2 regions of the Streptomyces sp. NPDC090442 genome follow, and region 1 is predicted to be linked to the other one. Evidence: riboswitches for the same ligand, from Rfam matches in the RefSeq annotation. Region 1 holds a riboswitch; the other holds the start of a gene.

The links. A riboswitch is a leader RNA that binds a small molecule or an ion and turns the genes downstream of it on or off. The one in region 1 is predicted to bind S-adenosylmethionine.
Region 2: linked by a shared signal. The riboswitch ahead of thrC (threonine synthase) and the one ahead of ACIQU6_RS11845 (aminotransferase class V-fold PLP-dependent enzyme) in region 1 are both predicted to bind S-adenosylmethionine.

Annotation. Positions count from the first base shown of each region.
Region 1 covers NZ_JBIVXW010000012.1:148,371-158,754, reverse strand. The annotation lists gene ACIQU6_RS11845 (aminotransferase class V-fold PLP-dependent enzyme) at 140-1,516, opposite strand; SAM riboswitch class IV at 1,715-1,832, opposite strand; gene trpD (anthranilate phosphoribosyltransferase) at 1,918-2,982, opposite strand; gene ACIQU6_RS11835 (ubiquinol-cytochrome c reductase cytochrome b subunit) at 3,124-4,761, opposite strand; gene ACIQU6_RS11830 (Rieske 2Fe-2S domain-containing protein) at 4,758-5,801, opposite strand; gene ACIQU6_RS11825 (c-type cytochrome) at 5,798-6,607, opposite strand; gene ACIQU6_RS11820 (heme-copper oxidase subunit III) at 6,685-7,305, opposite strand; gene ACIQU6_RS11815 (hypothetical protein) at 7,590-8,003, shown strand; gene ACIQU6_RS11810 (Ig-like domain-containing protein) at 8,031-9,308, opposite strand; gene ACIQU6_RS11805 (cytochrome c oxidase subunit 4) at 9,440-9,838, opposite strand; gene ctaD (cytochrome c oxidase subunit I) at 9,835-10,384, opposite strand, start outside.
Region 2 covers NZ_JBIVXW010000078.1:19,405-29,788, forward strand. The annotation lists gene nagA (N-acetylglucosamine-6-phosphate deacetylase) at 1-102, opposite strand, end outside; gene ACIQU6_RS36825 (ROK family protein) at 102-1,034, opposite strand; gene ACIQU6_RS36830 (extracellular solute-binding protein) at 1,342-2,610, shown strand; gene ACIQU6_RS36835 (DUF3263 domain-containing protein) at 2,718-2,972, shown strand; gene otsB (trehalose-phosphatase) at 3,072-4,040, shown strand; gene ACIQU6_RS36845 (hypothetical protein) at 4,030-4,710, opposite strand; gene ACIQU6_RS36850 (cytochrome c oxidase assembly protein) at 4,795-5,793, opposite strand; gene ACIQU6_RS36855 (trehalose-6-phosphate synthase) at 5,945-7,450, opposite strand; gene ACIQU6_RS36860 (glucosyl-3-phosphoglycerate synthase) at 7,500-8,459, opposite strand; SAM riboswitch class I at 8,635-8,790, shown strand; gene thrC (threonine synthase) at 8,808-10,085, shown strand; gene ACIQU6_RS36870 (MoaD/ThiS family protein) at 10,139-10,384, shown strand, end outside.

The DNA of each region.
Region 1 (10,384 bases):
CGTCGGCTCGCCCCGCGCAGCGGACCGGCAGCGGACCAGACAACGCGACCCGCCCCGCCCAAGCGGACCGGCCCGCGCCGCAAGGCGCAAAGACAGCGACCCGCGCGGCGGGAGAGCCAACAACGTGGGAAGCAAACCGCTACGCGCTACGCGCGGGCACGCAACGGCCGTCCTCCACCCGGTACTTCCACCGCGCGCCGTCGGCGACGAGTTCCCGGACCGCCCGGACGAACCGGGCGAGGTGCTCGTCCGGCGTCCCCGCACCGAAGCTGACGCGGATCGCGTTCAGGGAGCGTTCGCCGGGGGCCGCCTCGGGGGCGCCGCACTCGCCCGGGTCCTGGGGGGCGCTGCCCAGGAGCGTGCGGACCAGGGGGTGCGCGCAGAACAGGCCGTCGCGGACGCCGATCCCGTACTCCGCGGAGAGGGCCGCGGCGAAGTGCGAGCTGTTCCAGCCGTCGACGACGAAGGAGAGGACGCCGACGCGCGGCGCGTCGTCGCCGAAGAGGGAGAGGATCCGGACCTCGGGGACGTCGGCCAATCCCGCCCGGACCTGGGCGATCAGCTCCTGTTCGCGGGCGACGAGGCCGTCGAAACCGGCCTCGGTGAGCGCCCGGCAGGCGGAGGCGATGGCGTAGGCGCCGATGACGTTGGGGGAACCTGCCTCGTGCCGGGCGGCGGTGGTGTGCCACTCGACGTCCACCCCGCCGTCGGCGCGCCGGGCCACCTTGCGGCTGGCGCCGCCGCCGGCCAGGTACGGATCGGCGTCCTGGAGCCAGTCGGCGCGGCCGGCCAACACCCCGGCGCCGAACGGCGCGTACAGCTTGTGGCCGGAGAACGCGACCCAGTCGACGTCGAGTTCGCCGAGGTCCACCGGGTGGTGCGGGGCGAGTTGGGCCGCGTCCAGCACGATCCGGGCGCCGTGGGCGTGCGCGGCGGCCGCCAACTCCCGTACCGGCCACAGCTCCCCGGTCACGTTCGAGGCGCCGGTGACGCACACCAGCGCGGGGCCGTACGGCTCGCGGGCGGCCAGCGCCCTCTCCAGGGCGTCCACCGCCTGCCGCGGGGTGCGCGGCGCGTTGAGGTAGGTCACGGCCAGGTCCGCGCGGCGCTCCCAGGGCAGCAGCGAGGCATGGTGCTCGGTCTCGAAGACGAACACCCGGGTGCCCTGCGGCAGCGCGGCGGCCAGCAGGTTCAGCGAGTCGGTGGTGGAACGGGTGAAGACGAGCTGGTCGTCGGGGCGGCAGCCGAGGAAGTCGGCGACCGTCTTGCGGCTGTTCTCGAAGAGATCGGTGGAGAGTTGGGAGAGGTAGCCGGCGCCGCGGTGGACGCTGCCGTAGTACGGCGCGTAGCCGGCCACGTCGTCCCAGACCCGCTGGAGCGCGGGGGCGCTGGCGGCGTAGTCCAGCGCGGCGTAACCGGCCTCGCCGCCGGTCACCAGCGGGACGGTGACATCCCGTCCCAGCACGGGCAGCGGGGCACAGACGGCGCGGTCGGCGGCAGCGGCGGAAACAGACATGGCGAACTCCCGTGAGAGGTAAGCGAATTCACCGCGGTGGGGGCGTCCTCGGGGGCCCGGGGGGCGCGGAGGAACGGCCGACACGGCACTGCGGTGTGAAAGAAGAAGAGCTGAAGGGCGCGGGAACGGGGCCGACGGCCCTAGCGCATTCGCTGCATCACGGGGGGGCTCCCTCGGGGACCAGGATCCCTGGCGAGGGATCCGCGCTTGCCGCAGACCTCGCTGCCTGCGGCCTGGTCATCACCCGGGGCACCCCGCCACGGAAGGAGGGTTGCCGGACAGCGGGCCGGGGCCTGTGTCGCTGTCACTCGTGACCTGGGCATGAATCATGCCACACGATCTTCGGTGCGCAAGCCCCGGTCCGCATTCCGGACCGGGACCTGCGTCACATCCGCCGGCCGTCAGGCGTTGCTGGCCGCCGCCCAGCGCTCCAGGGTCCGCTTGGCCGCCCCGGAGTCGAGGGACTCGGCGGCCCTGCCGAGGCCGTCCCGGATCCGCTCGGTCAGCGGGGCGCCGGACGGCTCCAACGCGGCCAGCGCCGCCGCCGCGTTGAGCAACACCGCCTCCCGCACCGGGCCGGTCTCGCCGTCCAGCAGCCGGCGGGCGACCTCCGCGTTGTACGACGCGTCCGCGCCGCGCAGCGCAGCCACCGGCACCAGGTCGATGCCGACGTCCCGGGGGTCGAACGGCTCCTCGCGGACCGTGCCGTCGCGCACGATCCACACCCGGGAGGTGGCGGTGGTGGTCAGCTCGTCCAGCCCGTCGTCGCCGCGGAAGACCAGCGCGGAGGAGCCACGCTCGGCGAGCACCCCGGCCAGGATCGGCGCCATCCGGGCGTCCGCGACGCCGGTGGCCTGGGCCTTGACCCGGGCGGGGTTGGTCAGCGGGCCCAGCACGTTGAAGGTCGTGCGGATGCCCAACTGGCCGCGGGCGGCCGCCACATGGCGCAGTGCGGGGTGGAACTTGGCCGCGAAGCAGAAGGTGATGCCGGCCTCCTCGGCGACCTCCACGACCCGGCGCGGGCTCAGGTCCAGATTGACGCCCAGCTTCTCCAGCACGTCGGAGGCGCCGCTGGCCGAGGACGCGGCGCGGCTGCCGTGCTTGACGACCTTGGCGCCGGTGCCGGCGACCACGATCGCCGACATGGTGGAGATGTTGACGGTCTTCGCCCCGTCGCCACCGGTGCCGACGATGTCGACGCTGGGGCCGGGCACGTCGATCAGGCTGGCGTGCGCGTACATCGTCCGCACCAGGCCGGAGATCTCCGCGACCGTCTCGCCCTTGGCGCGCAGCGCGACCGCGAAGCCGGCGATCTGCGCGTCGGTGGCCTGACCGCGCATGATCCGGTCCATGACCCAGGCGGTGTCGTCCGCGGTGAGGTCCTGGCCGTCGAGGAGGGTGTTCAGCACGACCGGCCAGGAGCGGTCCGCCACGCTGCCGCCGCCCGCCGGGGTCACAACGTTCATGGTCCACGCTCCTGGTTCGTCTCTCGCCTGTGTCGTCACCCTATCGACCTCCGCGGACGCCGAAGGGCCCCGTCCACAGGAATGGACGGGGCCCTCTGGGTGGCGTACTACCAGCGGTGCGCGCGGGGGCGCCCGCGGGGATCAGTGGTGGCCGTGGCCGCTGGTGATCTCCTTGTACTCCTCGACGGTCGGCTTGGCGATGACGTTGTCCTCGCCGTAGTAGCCCTTGGAAAGCTTGGCGCGCAGCTTCTGCGTGCGCTTGAGCTTGCGCCGAACGCCGTTCTCGTCGACCTCCGGACCGAGTTCGAGCGGCTCGGGCTGCTCGTGCTGGGTCAGGAAGTGGAGCTGCTCCTGGTTGAGCGGCTCGTGGACCTCGATGAACTCACCGTGCGGCAGGCGCTTGATGATGCCGGACTCGCGCCCGTGCAGCACCTTGTCCTTGTCGCGGCGCTGGAGGCCCAGGCAGATCCGCTTGGTGGCGATGAAGGCCAGCACCGGCCCGACGAAGAACGCGATCCGGACGAACCAGGTGATCGCATTGATCGACAGGTGGAAGTGCGTCGCCCACAGGTCGTTGCCGCCACCGATCAGCATCACGAAGTACGCGACGAGCCAGGCCACACCGAAGCCGGTGCGGGTCGGGGTGTTGCGCGGGCGGTCCAGGATGTGGTGCTCGCGCTTGTCGCCGCGGACCCAGGACTCGATGAACGGGTAGACCGCGATGGCGACCAGGACCAACGGGAAGATCAGGATCGGGATCAGCACACCGAAGTTGATGGTGTGGCCCCAGAAGTTCCACTCCCAGCCCGGCATGACACGCACCAGGCCCTCGGCGAAGCCCATGTACCAGTCCGGCTGCGCACCGGTGGACACCTGGTCCGGCCGGTACGGGCCGATGGCCCACACGGGGTTGATGCTGGCGACCGCGGCGATCACCGAGATCACACCGAAGACCAGGAAGAAGAAGCCTCCGGCCTTGGCCATGTAGACCGGCAGCAGCGGCATGCCGACCACGTTGTTGTTGGTCTTGCCGGCACCCGGGAACTGCGTGTGCTTGTGGTAGAAGACCAGGATCAGGTGCGCCACCAGCAGGCCGAGCATGATGCCCGGCAGCAGCAGCACGTGGACCGCGAAGAACCGCGGGATGATGTCGTGCCCGGGGAACTCGCCGCCGAAGATGAACATCTGCAGGTACGAGCCGACCAGCGGCATCGCCAGGATGACGCCCTCGATGAAGCGGACACCGGTGCCGGAGAGCAGGTCGTCCGGGAGCGAGTAACCGGTGAAGCCGGTGAACATGCCCAGGACGAACAGCAGGAAGCCGAACAGCCAGTTGACCTCACGCGGCTTGCGGAACGCACCGGTGAAGAACACCCGCATCATGTGGACCATCATCGCGGCCAGGAAGACCAGCGCCGCCCAGTGGTGGATCTGCCGGATCAGCAGACCACCGCGCACGTCGAAGCTGATGTTCAGCGTCGACTCGAAGGCCTGGGTCATCTTGATCCCGTGCATCGGCACGTAGGACCCGTGGTAGGTGACCTCGGCCATGCTCGGGTGGAAGAACAGCGTCAGGTAGACACCGGTCAGGATGATGATGATGAAGCTGTAGAGCGCGACCTCACCCAACATGAAGGACCAGTGGTCCGGGAAGATCTTGCGCATGTTGGACTTCGCCAGGCTGTAGATGCCCAGCCGGCCGTCGGCCCAGTCGGCGATCCGCTCGCCCCGCGGCGCCTGGCCACGGCGCGTGGTGGTCGCGGTTGTCTCGTTACTCATCCGCGCTCCCAGAAGCTCGGGCCGACGGGCTCCGCGAAGTCGCTTACGGCTTCGAGATAGCCGTCCTTCACCGTGATGTGCAGCTGCGGCAGGGCGTGACCGGCCGGGCCGAAGATCACGCGGCCACCGTCGGAGAGGTCGAAGGTCGACTGGTGGCAGGGGCACAGCACGTGGTGCGTCTGCTGCTCGTACAGGGAGATCGGGCAACCCACGTGGGTGCAGATCTTCGAGTACGCCACGATGCCCTCGTGCGACCAGGCCAGCTCCTGCTTGTCCTTGATGTTCTGCGGCTGGATCCGCACGAGCATCAGGGCGTCCTTGGCGATCTTGTTGGCGAAGTCCTCGTCGCTCTCCTCCAGGCCCTGGGGCTTGGCGAACGTGAGGGAGCCGACCGCGATGTCCTCGGGACGCAGCGGGAGGTTGGTCGACTGGTTGACCAGGCGGACGCCCTTCTTCCAGCCGGTGGTCCGCAGCTTCTTCTCGGGCAGCGGACCGAGGTCACGCAGCAGCACGACGCCGGAGAGCGGCACCAGGGCCATCGCACCGAACATCGTGTTGCGGATCAGCTTGCGCCGACCGAGCTGCGACTCCTTGGCACCCTCCGCGAAGTCCGCCAGGACCTTCGCCTTGACGTCGGGGGTGGCCTCGATCGGGTGCCGCTCCTGCGCCACCTCCTCGTCCGACATCAGCGTGCGGGCCCAGTGGACCGCGCCGGCGCCGATGCAGAAGAGCGCCACACCCAGCGTCAGGCCGAGCGCGAAGTTCAGCCCGCTGATGTGCCCCAGCGGGAAGATGTAGACGATCTTGTCGATCGGGATGGCCACGTACGACGCGATGAACGCGACGGTGGCGAGCATGGACACCATGAAGAGGAAGGCGACGGTGCGCTCGGAGCGCTTGGCGGCCTGCTCATCGATGTCCTGGACGCGGTGCTCGTGGGGCGGCAGCCCGGGGTCGGCGAAGGGGTTGTCCGCCTTCCCTACCGCGCCCTCGTGAGTCGTCTCCCGCTCACTGGGAAGGTTTTCTTCTGTCTCACTCATGACTTCTTGGCCTTCGTAGTCCGGGCTGCGACCCAGATGGCGACCGCGACACACGCACCCAGCCCGAAGATGTAGCCGAAGAGACCTTCGGTCACCGGGCCCAGACCACCGAGTTCCATACCGCCCGGGGTCGCGGTCTTGTCGCCGTTGACGGCGCCGAGGTACGCGACGATGTCCTTCTTGTTCTGCGGGCTCAGCGTGCCGTCACCGAAGGAGGGCATGTTCTGCGGGCCCGTCTGCATGGCCTCGTAGATGTGCTTCGGGTCCACGCCTTCCAGCGTCGGTGCGAACTTGCCGTTGGTGAGGGCACCGCCCTTACCGGTGAAGTTGTGGCACTGCGCGCAGTTGGTGCGGAACAGCTCGCCGCCCTTGGCGACGTCGGCGCCCTCCGCGCTGTACTGCGTCTTGTCGGGCACGGACGGGCCCGGGCCCAGCGACGCGACGTAGGCCGCGAGCTGGTCGATCTGCGCGTTGGTGTAGATGTTCTTCTTCCGCGGCACCTGGGCGCCGGGCTGCTGGGCCGGCATACGGCCGGTGCCCACCTGGAAGTCGACGGCGGCGGCGCCCACGCCGACCAGGCTCGGGCCGTCGGAGCTGCCCTGACCGCCGGTGCCGTGGCAGCTTGCGCAGCCCACGGCGAAGAGCTTCTTGCCCTCCTTGATGGCAAGAGACTGGGCGGTGTCATCGGCTTGAGCCTTGTCCGCCGGCGCGAACGCGGCGTACAGCCCCCCAGTGACCGCCAGCGCGAAGAGTAGGACGACGAGCGCCGCCAGCGGATGGCGCCGTCGTGCGGAGAGCTTTTTCACGGATTACCCCGGTGTCAGGATCTTCTGCGTCGATGCTTTGGCTATGTCTGTCCGATATACGAGTCCGGCCGGACCTGTTACCGGATCAAGTAGATCGTGGCGAAGAGGCCGATCCAGACGACATCGACGAAGTGCCAGTAGTAGGACACGACGATGGCCGCGGTGGCCTGTGTGTGGGTGAACCTCTTGGCCGCGTACGTCCTGCCCAGGACCAGCAGGAAGGCGATCAGACCGCCCGTCACGTGCAGTCCGTGGAAACCGGTGGTCAGGTAGAACACCGAGCCGTACGGGCCGGACGAGAGCGAGAGGCCCTCGTGCTTGACCAGATCGGTGTACTCGAAGACCTGACCGCCGATGAAGATGGCACCCATGATGAAGGTGACCACGAACCACGCGCGCAGCTTCTTGACGTCGCCGCGCTCGGCGGCGAAAACGCCGAGCTGACACGTCAGCGAGCTGAGCACCAGGATCGTGGTGTTGGTCGCGGAGAACGGGAGATTGAGCGCATCGGCGGATTGCTTCCAATACGCCTCGCCCGTTACGGACCGGAGGGTGAAGTACATCGCGAAGAGGGCCGCGAAGAACATCAGCTCGGAACTCAGCCAGATGATGGTTCCGACGCTGGTGAGGTTCGGCCGATTGACCGACGGGTGCGCGTGCCCGGTATCTACTGTCGTTGCTGTCGCCACGACCGACATTATGTCGGTCGCTTATCCCGCCCTCACTCCGGGGGGTGCCGTTCGGTGTGTCAAGGCCCTATGGCCTGCTCGTTCGAAGCGTCCCGACAGTCGCCCGATGGGGGGAAGCGCGCGGTGCCGAGCGGCCGTCGGCCCCTGGAAAACCCGGTCCTGACGGGGCGTCGGCCGCCAACGGAGGCCGTACGGCCTCTCCTATCGGGGCCCGGTCCGGGAGTAGCATCGCGCAACGGTTTGATCCAAAAGCCGTGCCGCTACGTAGATGCCGCGACAAAGGTGGAGGAACGATGCAGGCGACTGCCACGGTGCTGGTCTACAGCGACAACGCCAACACCCGCGAGCAGGTCCGGCTGGCGGCCGGACGGCGCCCGGCCCCCGACGCCCCGCAGATCGAGATCCTGGAGTGCGCGACCGCCCCGGCCGTCCTGGAAGCCCTGGAGCAGGGCGGCATCGACGTCTGCGTGTTGGACGGCGAGACCGCGCCGGCGGGCGGCATGGGCGTCTGCCGGCAGATCAAGGACGAGGTCTTCCAGTGCCCGCCGGTGCTGCTGCTGATCGGCCGCCCCCAGGACGCCTGGTTGGCCACCTGGAGCCGCGCGGACGCCGCGGTGACCCATCCGTTGGACCCGGTGGCGTTCGCCGACGCACTGGCCGGTCTGCTGCGCCGACGGAGCCTCACCCAGGACGTGGTGCCGGCCTGAGGGCCCTGAGCGGTCGCTGAGCGGCCCTCAGACCTGCGGACGCAGCCGGGCGTCGGCGGCGGGATTCTGCTCGCGCTCGGCCGCGCCTGTGGTCATGGGGGCCTTGCTCTTGAGCGCGCTGCCGGCCCGCCAGTCCTTCCAGGGCATGTTCCAGTCGCCGAAGCCGTTGTCGAACGGCGTCATGGTGTCGCCGCTGCTGTTGACGACCTTGACGACGTCGCCGACCCGGACGGTGTTGAAGAACCACTGGGCGTTGCCGGTGGACATGCCGGTGCAGCCATGGCTGACGTTGGCGGCGCCCTGGGAGCCGACCGACCAGGGGGCGGCGTGCACGTACTCGCCGCTCCAGGTGACCCGGGTCGCCCAGTAGACCGGCAGGTCGTAGGAGTCCGAACTCCCCTCGGCGATACCGACGGTGGCGCTGCGCATCCGCACGAAGCTCTCCTTGCCGAGCACGACCTTGACGCCGTTGCGGGTGGAGAAGCCCGGCTTGCCGGTGGTGACCGGGATGGTGTTGATGACCTTGCCGTTGCGCGTCACCGTCATCTGGTGCGCGCCGGCGTCGGTGACCGCCTCGACCCGGTCACCGGTGGTGAGCCGAACGGGCTTTGCGGGGCCGCCGTAGAGGCCACCGGTGATCTTCAGGCCGTCGAGGTTGCTGTGCACGGCGACGGTGGCGTGGGCCGGCCAGTAGTCCTTGGGGCGGAAGTGCAGCTTCTTGTTGTCCACCCAGTACCAGGCGCCCTCCACACGGGGCGAGGAGTCGACCTTCAGGGCGCTCTCGACGACGGCCCGGGCCTTGGGGTCGGTGACCGGCTTGCTCAGCTCGGCGGTGACCGGCTCGCCGACGCCGTACTCCCCGCTCTGCGGGCCGAACTTGACGGTCAGCCGGTCGCCGACTTCCTTGGTGTTGACCACCAGGGTCTTGCGGCCCGGGGTGCCGTCCTCCTCCTCGGTGCTGACCTGCACCGTGTAGCGGGTGCCGGCAGCCAGCGGCACGGTGGTGCGCCAGTGCCGTCCGTCGGCGCTCAGTTCGCCGCGTACGTAGCGGCCGGTGACATCGGTGGCGGTGACGTCCGTGATCCGGGAGTCGTCCCCCTTGAGGGAGACCTCAAGCGGCTTGTCGGGGTCCGCCTTCTGCTTGCCGTCCGTCGGGGTGTTCGCCGATATCTGGTCGGACGCGTCGTAGGGGTTGGCCGAGAGGGTTTCCGACGACGAGCCCCCGCACGCGGTGGTGCTCACCGCGAGGGGCACGAGCAGGAGGCCGCAGCTCAGCACCTTCCGGGTTCGAGGTCTGTGACTCATGCCCCAAACGTAGGAAGAATCCCCCTTGGTGGCGCGCTGGAGGACTGCAAACGGGTCGGTCCCGGACACCTGTTGGGGTGTCCGGGACCGACCCGTGCGGCGTGTCTGCCGCGCTTCTCGCCTGGTGTGTACTACTGGGTGCGGTTCTCGCCGCGGTAGTACTCGAAGACCCAGCCGAAGAGGGCCGCGAGGATCACCGGCAGGGAGAAGTACAGCAGCCAGAAGCCGAAGACCACGCCCAGGAAGGCGAGCGCGCCGCCGACGCCCAGGAAGAGCGGCTGCCAGCTGTGCGGGCTGAAGAAGCCCAGTTCACCGGCGTCGTCGGCGACCTCGGCGTCCTCGTTGTCCTGTGCGCCCGCGTCGACCCGCCGGGCCGTGAAGGCCAGGTAGTAGCCGACCATGATGCACAGGCCGAACGCCAGGAAGAGCGCCGTGGTACCGGCCGGCTCCTTCGACCACACGCCGTAGACGACCGCCATGGCGAGGATGAAGACGCTCAGCCAGATGAACATCTTGCCCTGGATCTTCACTTGCCCGCCTCCTTGCCGCCGGCCAGCGCCTTGTCACCCTCGCGACCGTTGTGCAGCGCGTCGAGCGCCGCGATCTCGGGGTGGTGCAGGTCGAACGCCGGGGATTCGGAACGGATCCGCGGCAGGGTGAGGAAGTTGTGCCGCGGCGGCGGGCAGGAGGTCGCCCACTCCAGCGAACGGCCGTAGCCCCAGGGGTCGTCCACCTCGATCTTCTCGCCGTACTTGGCGGTCTTCCAGACGTTGTAGAAGAACGGGAGGATCGACATGCCGAGCAGGAACGAGCTGATCGTGGAGATGGTGTTCAGCGTCGTGAAGCCGTCGGCGGCGAGGTAGTCCGCGTAGCGGCGGGGCATGCCCTCGGCGCCCAGCCAGTGCTGGACCAGGAACGTGCCGTGGAAGCCGATGAACAGCGTCCAGAACGTGATCTTGCCGAGGCGCTCGTCGAGCATCTTGCCGGTGAACTTCGGCCACCAGAAGTGGAATCCGGCGAACATCGCGAAGACGACGGTGCCGAAGACCACGTAGTGGAAGTGGGCCACCACGAAG
Region 2 (10,384 bases), on a different contig from region 1:
CCGGCCGTCGTCGGTGAGGCCGGAGGGCCGGGCGATCCGGGCGCCGGTCAGGACGGTGCGCCCGGCGTCCGAGGGGCGGCCCGCGGACTGTTGCTGTGCCATCAGGCGGTTACCTCCGTTGCGAGAAGATCCCAGGCGAGCAGTCCTGCGCCCAGGCAGCCGGCGGCGTCCCCGAGGGCCGCCGGGACGATCGAGGGGAGGTGCTGGAAGGTCACGCGCGCCCGGACCGCCTCCCGCAGCGGTGCGAACAGCGTCTCGCCGGCCTCCGCGAGCCCGCCGCCGATGATGATCGTGCGCGGGTCGAGCAGGGTGAGTGCGGTGGTCAGGCCGTCGGCGAGCGCGTCCACGGCGCCCTGCCAGACCTCCTGGGCGCGCGCGTCGCCGGACTCCACGGCCTTGGCGCAGTCGACGGCGCCGGCCTGCGGATCGCCGCAGACCTCGGCCCAGTCGCGGCCCACCGCCGCGGCCGAGGCCACCGCCTCCAGGCAGCCGAGTTGGCCGCAGCCGCACCGGCGCCCGCCGGGCCGGACGACGATGTGGCCGATCTCGCCGGCGCTCCCGTGGGCGCCGGCCTCGATGCGGCCGCCGGTCCCGATGGCGCCGGCGATCCCGGTGCCCAGGGGGACGAAGAGGAAGCGGTCGGCGTCCCGGCCGGCGCCGATCCGGCCCTCGGCCAGGCCGCCGGTGCGGACGTCGTGGCCGAGCGCGACCGGCACCCCGCCGAGCCGTTCGGAGAGCAGGGTCCGCAGCGGGAGGTCGCGCCAGCCGAGGTTGGCGGAGTAGGCGGCGATGCCGGTGGTCTCGTCGACGATGCCGGGTACGGCGACGCCGGCGGCCAGCGCGGTGCTGCCGAACCGCTCCCGGCCTGCGTCGCGCAGGTCGGCGGCGAAGCCGAGGATCGTCTCGACGACCGCCTCGGTGCCGCGCTCGCGCCCGGTCGGTCGCCGCGCCTCGTACAGGAGGGTGCCGTCCGCCCCGGCGAGGGCGGCCTTCATTCCGGTGCCGCCCACATCAAGGGCGATGACGTGTTTCACGGGGGACAGTGTCGCGCGACCCCCCGATAAAGGTCTAGTCCACTCACCGTGCTGATCGCCACGTCACGGGCGCCGCCGAACGCCGCTGCCCGCTCCCGGGCACGCCCCACGTCAAGCCCGCCCTCTTCGAAGGGGCCTGACCCGCACAACGAACGGGGCCGATAAGGGAAGTGGCGGGTGGGTGGTGTAGACCTTGTGGGGGGACAGTGGAGGGACCTGCTGTTCCGCGTCGTTCGAGGGCGATCCCCGAGGCGGCGGAGGGAACACCCGCAAACGCGGAATTCGGCACAAAGGGGCGGTAACAGCGGTGCGACGGCGGTACGTGAGCCTGGCGGCGGCGGGACTCACCGCAGCCCTGACCCTGACCCTCACCGGCTGCGGCAGCGGCTCCGGCGGCAACGGCGTGACCCTCACGCTGGTCGCCGCGGACTACGGGGACAGCGAGGCCAACAGCTCCCGGCACTACTGGGACGACCTCGTGCACGCCTTCGAGGAGCAGAACCCCGGCATCAAGGTCGACGTGCAGGTCTACAACTGGACCCAGGTCGACAAGAAGGTCGAGGACCTGGTCCACGCCGGCAAGGCCCCCGACATGGCACAGATCGGCGCCTACGCCGACTACGCCGCCCACGGCAAGCTCTACACCGCCGACGAACTGCTCTCCATACCCGTCCAGGCCGACTTCATGCCGTCCCTCGCGGGGGCCGGCGAGTACCAGCGGAAGCAGTACGGCATGCCCTTCGGGGCCAGCACCCGGCGCCTCTTCTACAACAAGAAGCTGTTCGCCGAGGCCGGCATCACCTCCCCGCCGCAGACCTGGAACGACATCGTCAGCGACGCCAAGGCGCTCAAGGCGCACGGCGTGAAGATGCCCTTCGCGCTGCCGTTCGGCCCGGAGGAGACCCAGGCCGAGACGCTCCAGTGGATGCTCGCCGGCGGCGGCGACTACACCGACAACATCGATAAATACAGCATCAATTCGGCCGAGAACGTCAAGACCTTCGAGTGGCTCCAGAAGGAGCTCGTCGGCAAGGACCTCACCGGCGGCGACCCCGCCAAGGTCAACCGCGAGGACGCCTTCGCCGCCTTCGCCGACGGCAACGTCGGCATGCTCAACGGCCACCCCACCCTGATGAAGCAGGCCGAGGCCAAGGGCATCGACTACGGCACCGTCGAACTCCCCGGCCCCAACGGCAAGGCCAAGGCCACCATGGGCGTGGCCGACTGGATGATGGCCTTCAAGCAGAACGGCCACCACCAGCAGGTCGGCAAGTTCCTGAACTTCGTCTACAGCAAGAAGAACGTGCTGAAGTTCTCCGCCGACTACAACCTGCTGCCGGTCACCACCTCCGCCTCCCAGGCGATGCTGGCCGACGACAAGTTCAGCAAGCTGCACGGCTTCCTCAACCAGTTGCCCACCGCGCACTTCTACCCGTCCGACAAGACCTCGTGGCCGCTGGTCTCCAAGACCATCAAGGCCCGGATGGGCATCGCGGTCGGCCCGCAGGGCAACCCCTCCGCCACCCTCACCGACATCCAGAACACCGCGGACACGGCGGACAACAGCGCGCAGTAGCGCCTGCCTTGCCCGGAACGGGCCCGGGCCCAGTGGTCGGGCCCGGCCCGCCGGGCGCCGCGCCGGTGGGCTTATCGTGGAAGCGTGACCAGGGACGGCGGGACGGGATGACGGACGGCAGCGACGAGGGCACCGCACGCGGGCTCTCCGCCCGCGACGAGGCGATCCTCGCCGTCGAGCGCCGCTCCTGGCCCGGCCCCGGCGCCAAGGAACGCGCCGTCCGCGAACAGCTCGGCATCTCCCCGACCCGCTACTACCAGCTCCTCAACGCGCTGCTCGACGACCCCCGCGCCCTGGAGCACGACCCGGTGACCGTCAACCGGCTGCGCCGCGTACGGGACGCGCGACGGGCGCGACGCTGACCCGACCTCCGCCCCCGGATGACGACACCGCGCGCTGATGCCGGTGGTGTGCGCCCGTACACCCGGCGTGCGCCCGCGTTCCGCCGGTAGGGTCGGGTCATGGGCACCCCGAACGCCGCGCCACCCAACGATCCGGTACCGGACCCCACCCCGGCGCCGCCCGCCGTCCCGCTCCCGGACACCGCAGTCGGCCGCGAGGGCCTCACCGCCCTGCTGGCCCACCCCGAACGCGCCGTCGTCGCCCTCGACTTCGACGGCACGCTCGCCGACATCGTCCCCGACCCGGCCAAGGCCCGCGCCCACCCCGGTGCGGCCCGCGCCCTCGCCCGGCTCGCCCCGCACCTGCGCGCGGTCGCGGTGATCACCGGCCGCCCGGCCGCGGTCGCGGTCCGCCTCGGCGGCTTCGACGGGGTGCCGGGCCTGGCCCACCTCTCCGTCCTCGGCCACTACGGCGCCGAGCGTTGGGACGCCGCGACCGGCGCCCTGCACGCCCCCGCCCCGCACCCGGGCATCGCCGCCGTGCAGGCCGAACTCCCCGGCGTACTGGACCGTTCCGGGGTCTGGCACGGCACCTGGGTCGAGACCGCGGTGGAGCGCAAGGGCGGCCGGGCCGTCGCCGTGCACACCCGCCGCGCCGCCGATCCGCAGCGCGCCTTCGAGCTGCTCCGCCAGCCGCTGGCCGAGCTCGCCGAACGGCACGGCCTGATCGTCGAACCGGGCCGGCTGGTACTGGAGTTGCGCCCGCCCGGCATGGACAAGGGCGTCGCGCTCGCCGGCTGGGTCGAGGAGACCGGGGCCGCCGCCGTGCTCTACGCCGGCGACGACCTCGGTGATCTGGCCGCCTTCGGCGCCGTCGAGAAGCTCCGTTCCGAGGGAACCGGCGGCGTCCTGGTGTGCAGCGGCAGCAGCGAGGTCACCGAACTCGCCGACCGCGCCGACCTGGTCGTCGACGGCCCCGGGGGTGTGGTGGCCCTGCTCGACGCCCTCGCCGACCGGATCGAGAACCCGGCGGAGGGGCCGGGGGAGCCGGCGGGGGCGGAGCGGCCCGAGGGGCCCGCTACTCCTTGAGTCCCAGGGAGGACAGCGCCGTCGTCCAGTCGTGCGCGATGGCCTGCTGGGCCTTGGCCAGCTCGACCTTGTTGCCGCAGATGGCCGCCTTGAGCTTGTTCTCCACGCCGTCCTTGGGGTTGTTGGGCCCGGCGCCCGGCTTGTGCCCCGGGGACGGCGGCTCGACCCAGAGGTTGCGCGGGTCGTTGGGGTCGCCGCCCAACTGGAGGCTGACGAGGTGGTCGTACTCGGCGTCGTGCAACGAGCCGGTGTAGCCGTACGACTTGGCGTTGGCGGTCTTCTCCCGGTTGGTGATGCTCACCGGCGGCCGGATGCCCTTGGTGTAACCGCTCTTGCAGATCGTTGACTTCAGCGTCTGCGGGGTCACCTTCGGACTGGTCGCCCCGGGCGTGCACTTGGGGTCGGGCAGCGGCTGCTTGTCGGCCGTGTAGTGGACGTGGCAGCTACCGGGCGCCGGCTGCTGCTGCACCGTGTACGCGGACTGCGGCCCGGGGCCGACCGGTATCGCCCCGGACGGCGCGGACGCGGAGGACGAGGCGGAGGCGGAACTGCCGCCCTTGGAGTCGGTGCTGCTCTTCCCGGACGAACACCCGGCGACCGTGGTCGCCAGGAGGGTGGCCGCCGCAACTGCGGCCCACCGGGCGGAACATGACCGTGCGCTGAGAGCCATGGACAAGGACTACCCCGCTTCCGCCCGTTCCAGCCTCGGCACGGGCGCGTGCGGGAGCACCCGCGGGGCGGACGCGCCCGCCGGCTAGCGCTCCCCGCGGAACCGCGCCCCGACCTCGCCCTGATCGGTCTCCCACCACGGCCGGGTCAACTCCGGCTGCGGAGCCTCCGCTTCCGGTACCGCGGCCGCCGTCGCCGGGGCCGTCGCCGCCGGTCCGGCCACCGCCAGCTCCCGGTCCAGCCGGGCGTCCAACGCCGTCGTCCTGCGCCGCTCGTCGCGCACCCACTCCGCGAACACCGCGATCATGAACGGCAGTCCGACCAGCTCCGCGATGGTCAGCATCAGCCCACCGCCGATCATCTGGTCCTGCTGGAGGCTCGGGTCCCACGGCCGGTGCTGGCTGGCGTACCAGCCCCCCGCGACCAGCGTCCCGCTGGTCATCACCACGATCCCCGGCACCGCGTCCACCAGTCCGTCCACCAACACCAGCAGCGCCCGCACCGGGTGGCTGCACCACGACGGCAGCAGCTCCTCCCGGGTGAGCATCGGCAGCACGAAGAGGCTGCCGACCACCAGCAGTTGGAGGTACATCAGCTCGTGCACCGGGCCGTGCCGCAGCGCCGTGGGGAAGTACGGGGTGAAGTAGATCGCCAGCTCGGAGGAGAGCACCAGCACCGTGCTGACCAGTGGGAAGGTCAGGAAGCGGAGCAGGCGGCCGGAGACCGTCGCGCGCAGCCAACGGGCCGCGCGCCGCTCCGGCGGCAGCGCCTTGAGCGCCAGGGACAACGGGTCGCCCAGCGCCAGGCCGAGCGGCGCGATCAGGTCCAGCACGATGTTCTGCACCGCGGCCGGCCAGAACAGCTCGTGGTCGTAGACCGCCAGCCCCGACATGGTGGCCACCGCGATCGCGCCCAGCCCCAGCCCGGCGAACGCCACCACCCGGGCCACCGGCCAGCGCTCCCCGCGCCGGGCCAGCCGCGCCACGCCCCAGGCGTACAGACCACCCAGGACGACGATCAGGACCAGGGCGTACGGATCGGGCTGCCAGGTGCCGAGCAGCCGCCCGGCGGTGAGCTCCGGCAGCCCGGCCGCGAGGCTCTGCGCGGGCGGGCCCGCGGCCGGGACGAGCGTCGTGGTCGCGGCCGCCGCAAGGGGGGAAACTGTCACGGCCCACCACGCTAGCCCCGCCCGCTGACGATCTACCGGCGGGGCACCCCTCCCGGGCGGCCGGCGGTCACTCGCCCAGTGCCCGCAGCTGGTCCAGGAACCACCGCGCGGGCGGCAGCGCCGTCGCCGCGGCGACCAACCGGGCGCAGCGCGCGGCCCGCTCCTCGGCCGGCATCGTCAGCCCCGTGTGCAGCGCCCGCGCGGTCTGCGCCACGTCGTAGGGATTGACCGTGAGCGCGTCCGCGCCCAGCTCCTCCCAGGCGCCGGCCTCCCGGGAGAGGACCAGGGCGCACCCCGCGTCGGAGACCACCGGCACCTCCTTGGCGACCAGGTTCATCCCGTCCCGGATCGGGTTGACCAGTGCCACGTCCGCCAGCCGGTACGCCGCCAGCGACCGCGCGAAGTCGTCCTTGACGTGCAGCACCACCGGCCGCCAGGTGGCCGTCCCGTATTCCGCGTTGATCTCCTCGGCGAGTGCGCCGACCCGCGCGGTGTAGTCGCGGTAGACGGCCAGGTCCTGCCGCGAGGGGTAGGCGAACGCCAGGTGCACCACCCGCTCCCGCCACTCCGGCCGGTCGGCCAGCAGCCGCCGGAAGGCCAGCAGCCCGCGCACGATGTTCTTGGACAACTCCGTCCGGTCCACCCGGACGATCGTCTTCCGGTCGGTCCCGCCGATCTGCTCGCGCAGCGCCGCCATCCGCTCCTCGACGTCCGGCCGCCGGGACCGCTCCCGCAGGAACTCCGCGTCCGCGCCCAGCCCGTGGACCCCGATCCGGGTCCGGCGTGCCTCGCCCTCCGACGGCACCGCGACCACGCTCGGCGTCTCGTGCCGCGGCCAGTGCGCGGTGCAGTCCGGCCCCAGTGCCCGCTCGCAGCAGGCGGCGAACGCCCGCGCCCAGCGCTCGGTCAGGAAGTTGGCGCGGTCGGCGCCCAAGATGCCGAGCAGCAGCCGCTGTTGGACGTCGTCGGGCAGTATCGCGAAGTACTCCGGCGGCGCCCACGGGGTGTGCGAGAAGTGCGCGATCCGCACGTCCGGCCGGGCCTCGCGCAGCATCCCCGGCACCAGCGCCAGGTGGTAGTCCTGCACCAGCACCGCGGCCCCGGGCCCCGCGCAGTCCGCGAGCGCGCCGGCGAACGCCGCGTTGTACGCCTCGTACGCCGCCCACTGGTCGCGGAAGTCCGCGTCGAACGCCGGCTCCAGCGGCGTCTGGTACAGCATGTGGTGGACGAACCACAGCACGGAGTTGGCGACGCCGTTGTAGGCCGCGGCGTGCACCTCCGCCGGGATGTCGAGCATCCGCACGCGCTGCCCGCCGGTGTCCGCGGCGTCCAGCAGCCCGCCGGTCCGCCGCACCGCCTCCCGGTCGCCGTCCCCGAGCGCGGCACAGACCCACACCGCGTCCGTCTCCGGCCCGATGGCCGAGAGCCCGGACACCAACCCCCCGCCGCCCCGTTTGGCGGTCAGTTCACCGCCCGCTCCCAGGGCGTACGACACGGGTCCGCGGTTGGACGCGACGAGGACCTCGGCACCTGGCTGGACCGGACTGCGCTCGGAGACCGTCTCGGAGACCATGTCGCGACATTAACCCGTCGGGGAACCGCGCAAACGTACGGACCGCCCCTCAGGCGGCCCGCCGTTCCGCGTATTCGGGTATCTCCGCCATCGGCGGCCGCTCCTCGGTGTCCACCGCGGTCGTCCGCGGCACGAAACCGTTCTCCCCGCGGTCGAACTGGGTCAGCCGGGGGCGGATCAAGTGACCGCGGGCCAGCCGGAGTTGGGCGGTGCGGTAGATGGCGGCGGCCATCCGGCCGAGCGCCTGGCCGCCCTGGTGGCGGTGCTTGCGGACCCCGACGTCCACCTGGGCCAGGGCGTCCAGCCCGACGGTGTGCAGGGCGTCCACCAGCAGGCCCAGCTCCACGCCGTAGCCGACCGGGAACGGCAGCCGCTCCAGCAGCGAGCGCCGGGCCGCGTACTCCCCGCCCAGCGGCTGCACGAAGCCGGCCAGTTGGGGCCAGTGGAGGTTGAGCAGTGGCCGGGCGACCAGCTCGGTGACCCGCCCGCCCTGGCCCGGCGCCGGGCCCTGCCCGGTCTCCAACGGCCGGTCGTACATCGCCTTGACGAACTGGACGTCCGGGTCGGTCAGCAGCGGCCCGACGATCCCCGAGACGAAGATGGCGGAGAACTCCCGCAGGTCGGCGTCGACGAAGCAGACGATGTCGCCGCCGGTCACCATCAGAGAGCGCCAGAGCACCTCACCCTTGCCGGGCAGCGCGGGAATCCGGGGCAGCACGCTGTCCCGGTGGACGACCCGGGCGCCGGCCGCCGCGGCGACCTCGGCGGTGCGGTCGGTGGAGCCCGAGTCCAGCACCACCAGCTCGTCGACCAGCGGCACCTCCCCGGTCATCAGGTCGGCGCGGATCGCGGCGACGATCGCGCCGACCGTCGCCTCCTCGTCGAGCGCGGGCAGGACCACGCTGACCGTCTGGCCCGTCTGGCGCTTGGCCTCCAGCAGCCGCTCCAACGGGCGGTCCGCGGCGGACCAGGAGCGGCCGGCCAGCCAGCGCTCCACTTCTTCCAGCACGTCTACGACTCTCCTCGGTGGGCCCCGAACGGGAGCCCGTTATGTGATCCATCTCGCGGACCGGACGACTATCTCAACGGTCAGTGGCTTCGGTTACAGTCTTGAACAACGCGGACGCGCCCCGCATGTCGGGGTCGCCGCGCGACAAACGCCTGGGCTCCGCCCAGCGCCATAGCGCTCATCCAGAGGGGCAGAGGGATACGGCCCGTTGAAGCCCCGGCAACCCTCCAGCCGGTCTCCGCCGCACGCCAGCAGTGCGCGCGCGAGGCTCCCGGCTAGGGAAGGTGCCAAATCCGTCTCGCGGCGAAATGCGCCGTGAGGAAGATGAGGAGAAAGGGCCTCGCCTCCATGGCTGTGCAAGCAACCGAACCCACCCCCGCCGTTGCCCTGGGCCCCGCCGTCGCGCTCTCCTGCCGCGAGTGCGCACAGCGCTTCCCGCTCGGCCCGATCTTCGCGTGCCAGGAGTGTTTCGGCCCGCTGGAGATCGCCTACGACCTGCCGACCGGCGACCCCGAGGGCCTGAGGAAGCGGATCGAGTCCGGTCCCGCCAACATCTGGCGTTACGCCCCCCTGCTGCCCGTCCCCACCGACGTGGCCGACAAGCCCAACCTCAACCCCGGTTTCACCAAGCTGGTCAAGGCCGACCGGCTCGCCGCCGAACTGGGCGTCACCGGCGGCCTGTACGTCAAGGACGACTCCGGCAACCCGACCCACTCCTTCAAGGACCGGGTCGTCGCGATCGCCGTCGAGGCCGCCCGCGCCTTCGGCTTCACCACCCTGTCCTGCTCCTCGACCGGCAATCTGGCCGGCGCGGTCGGCGCCGCCGCGCGCCGCGCGGGCCTGAAGTCCTGTGTCTTCATCCCGCACGACCTGGAGCCCGGGAAGGTCGTGATGGCCGCGGTCTACGGCGGTGACCTGGTCGCCATCGAGGGCAACTACGACGACGTCAACCGCTTCTGCTCCGAGCTCATCGGCGACCCGCTGGGCGAGGGCTGGGGCTTCGTCAACGTCAACCTCCGCCCGTACTACGGCGAGGGCTCCAAGACCCTGGCGTACGAGATCTGCGAGCAGTTGGGCTGGCGGCTGCCGGACCAACTGGTCATCCCGATCGCCTCCGGCTCCCAGCTCACCAAGATCGACAAGGGGCTGAAGGAGCTGATCGCCCTCGGCTTGGTCGAGGACAAGCCGTACAAGATCTTCGGCGCGCAGGCCGAGGGCTGCTCGCCGGTGTCCGCCGCCTTCAAGGCCGGGCACGAGGTCGTCAGGCCGCAGAAGCCGAACACCATCGCCAAGTCGCTGGCGATCGGCAACCCGGCCGACGGCCCGTACGTGCTGGACATCGCGCGCCGCACCGGCGGCGCCGTCGAGGACGTCACCGACCCCCAGATCGTGGACGCCATCAAGCTGCTGGCCCGTACGGAGGGGATCTTCGCGGAGACCGCGGGCGGCGTGACCGTCGGCGTGACCAGGAAGCTGATCGAGAACGGCGTGCTGGACCCGTCGTTGACCACGGTGGTGCTGAACACCGGCGACGGGCTGAAGACCCTCGACGCCGTCGCCGCCGGGCCCACCGCCACCATCCGCCCGGACCTGGACGCGTTCCGCGCGGCCGGCCTGGCGGACTGAGCCGGCCCCGCCCCTCCCGCACCCACTCTCCCCGCAGCCCTGGAGGCAGCAACATGAGCGTCACCGTCCGCATCCCCACCATCCTGCGCACGTACACCGGCGGCCAGGCCGAGGTCCCGGCCGAGGGCGCGACCCTCTCCGAGGTGATCGCCGACCTGGAGAAGAACCACACCGGCATCGCGGCCCGGGTGCTCGACGACGCCGGCAAGCTCCGCCGCTTCGTGAACGTCTACGTCAACGACGACGACGTCCGCTTCGAACAGGGCCTGCAGACCCCGACCCCGGAAGGCGCGGGCGTC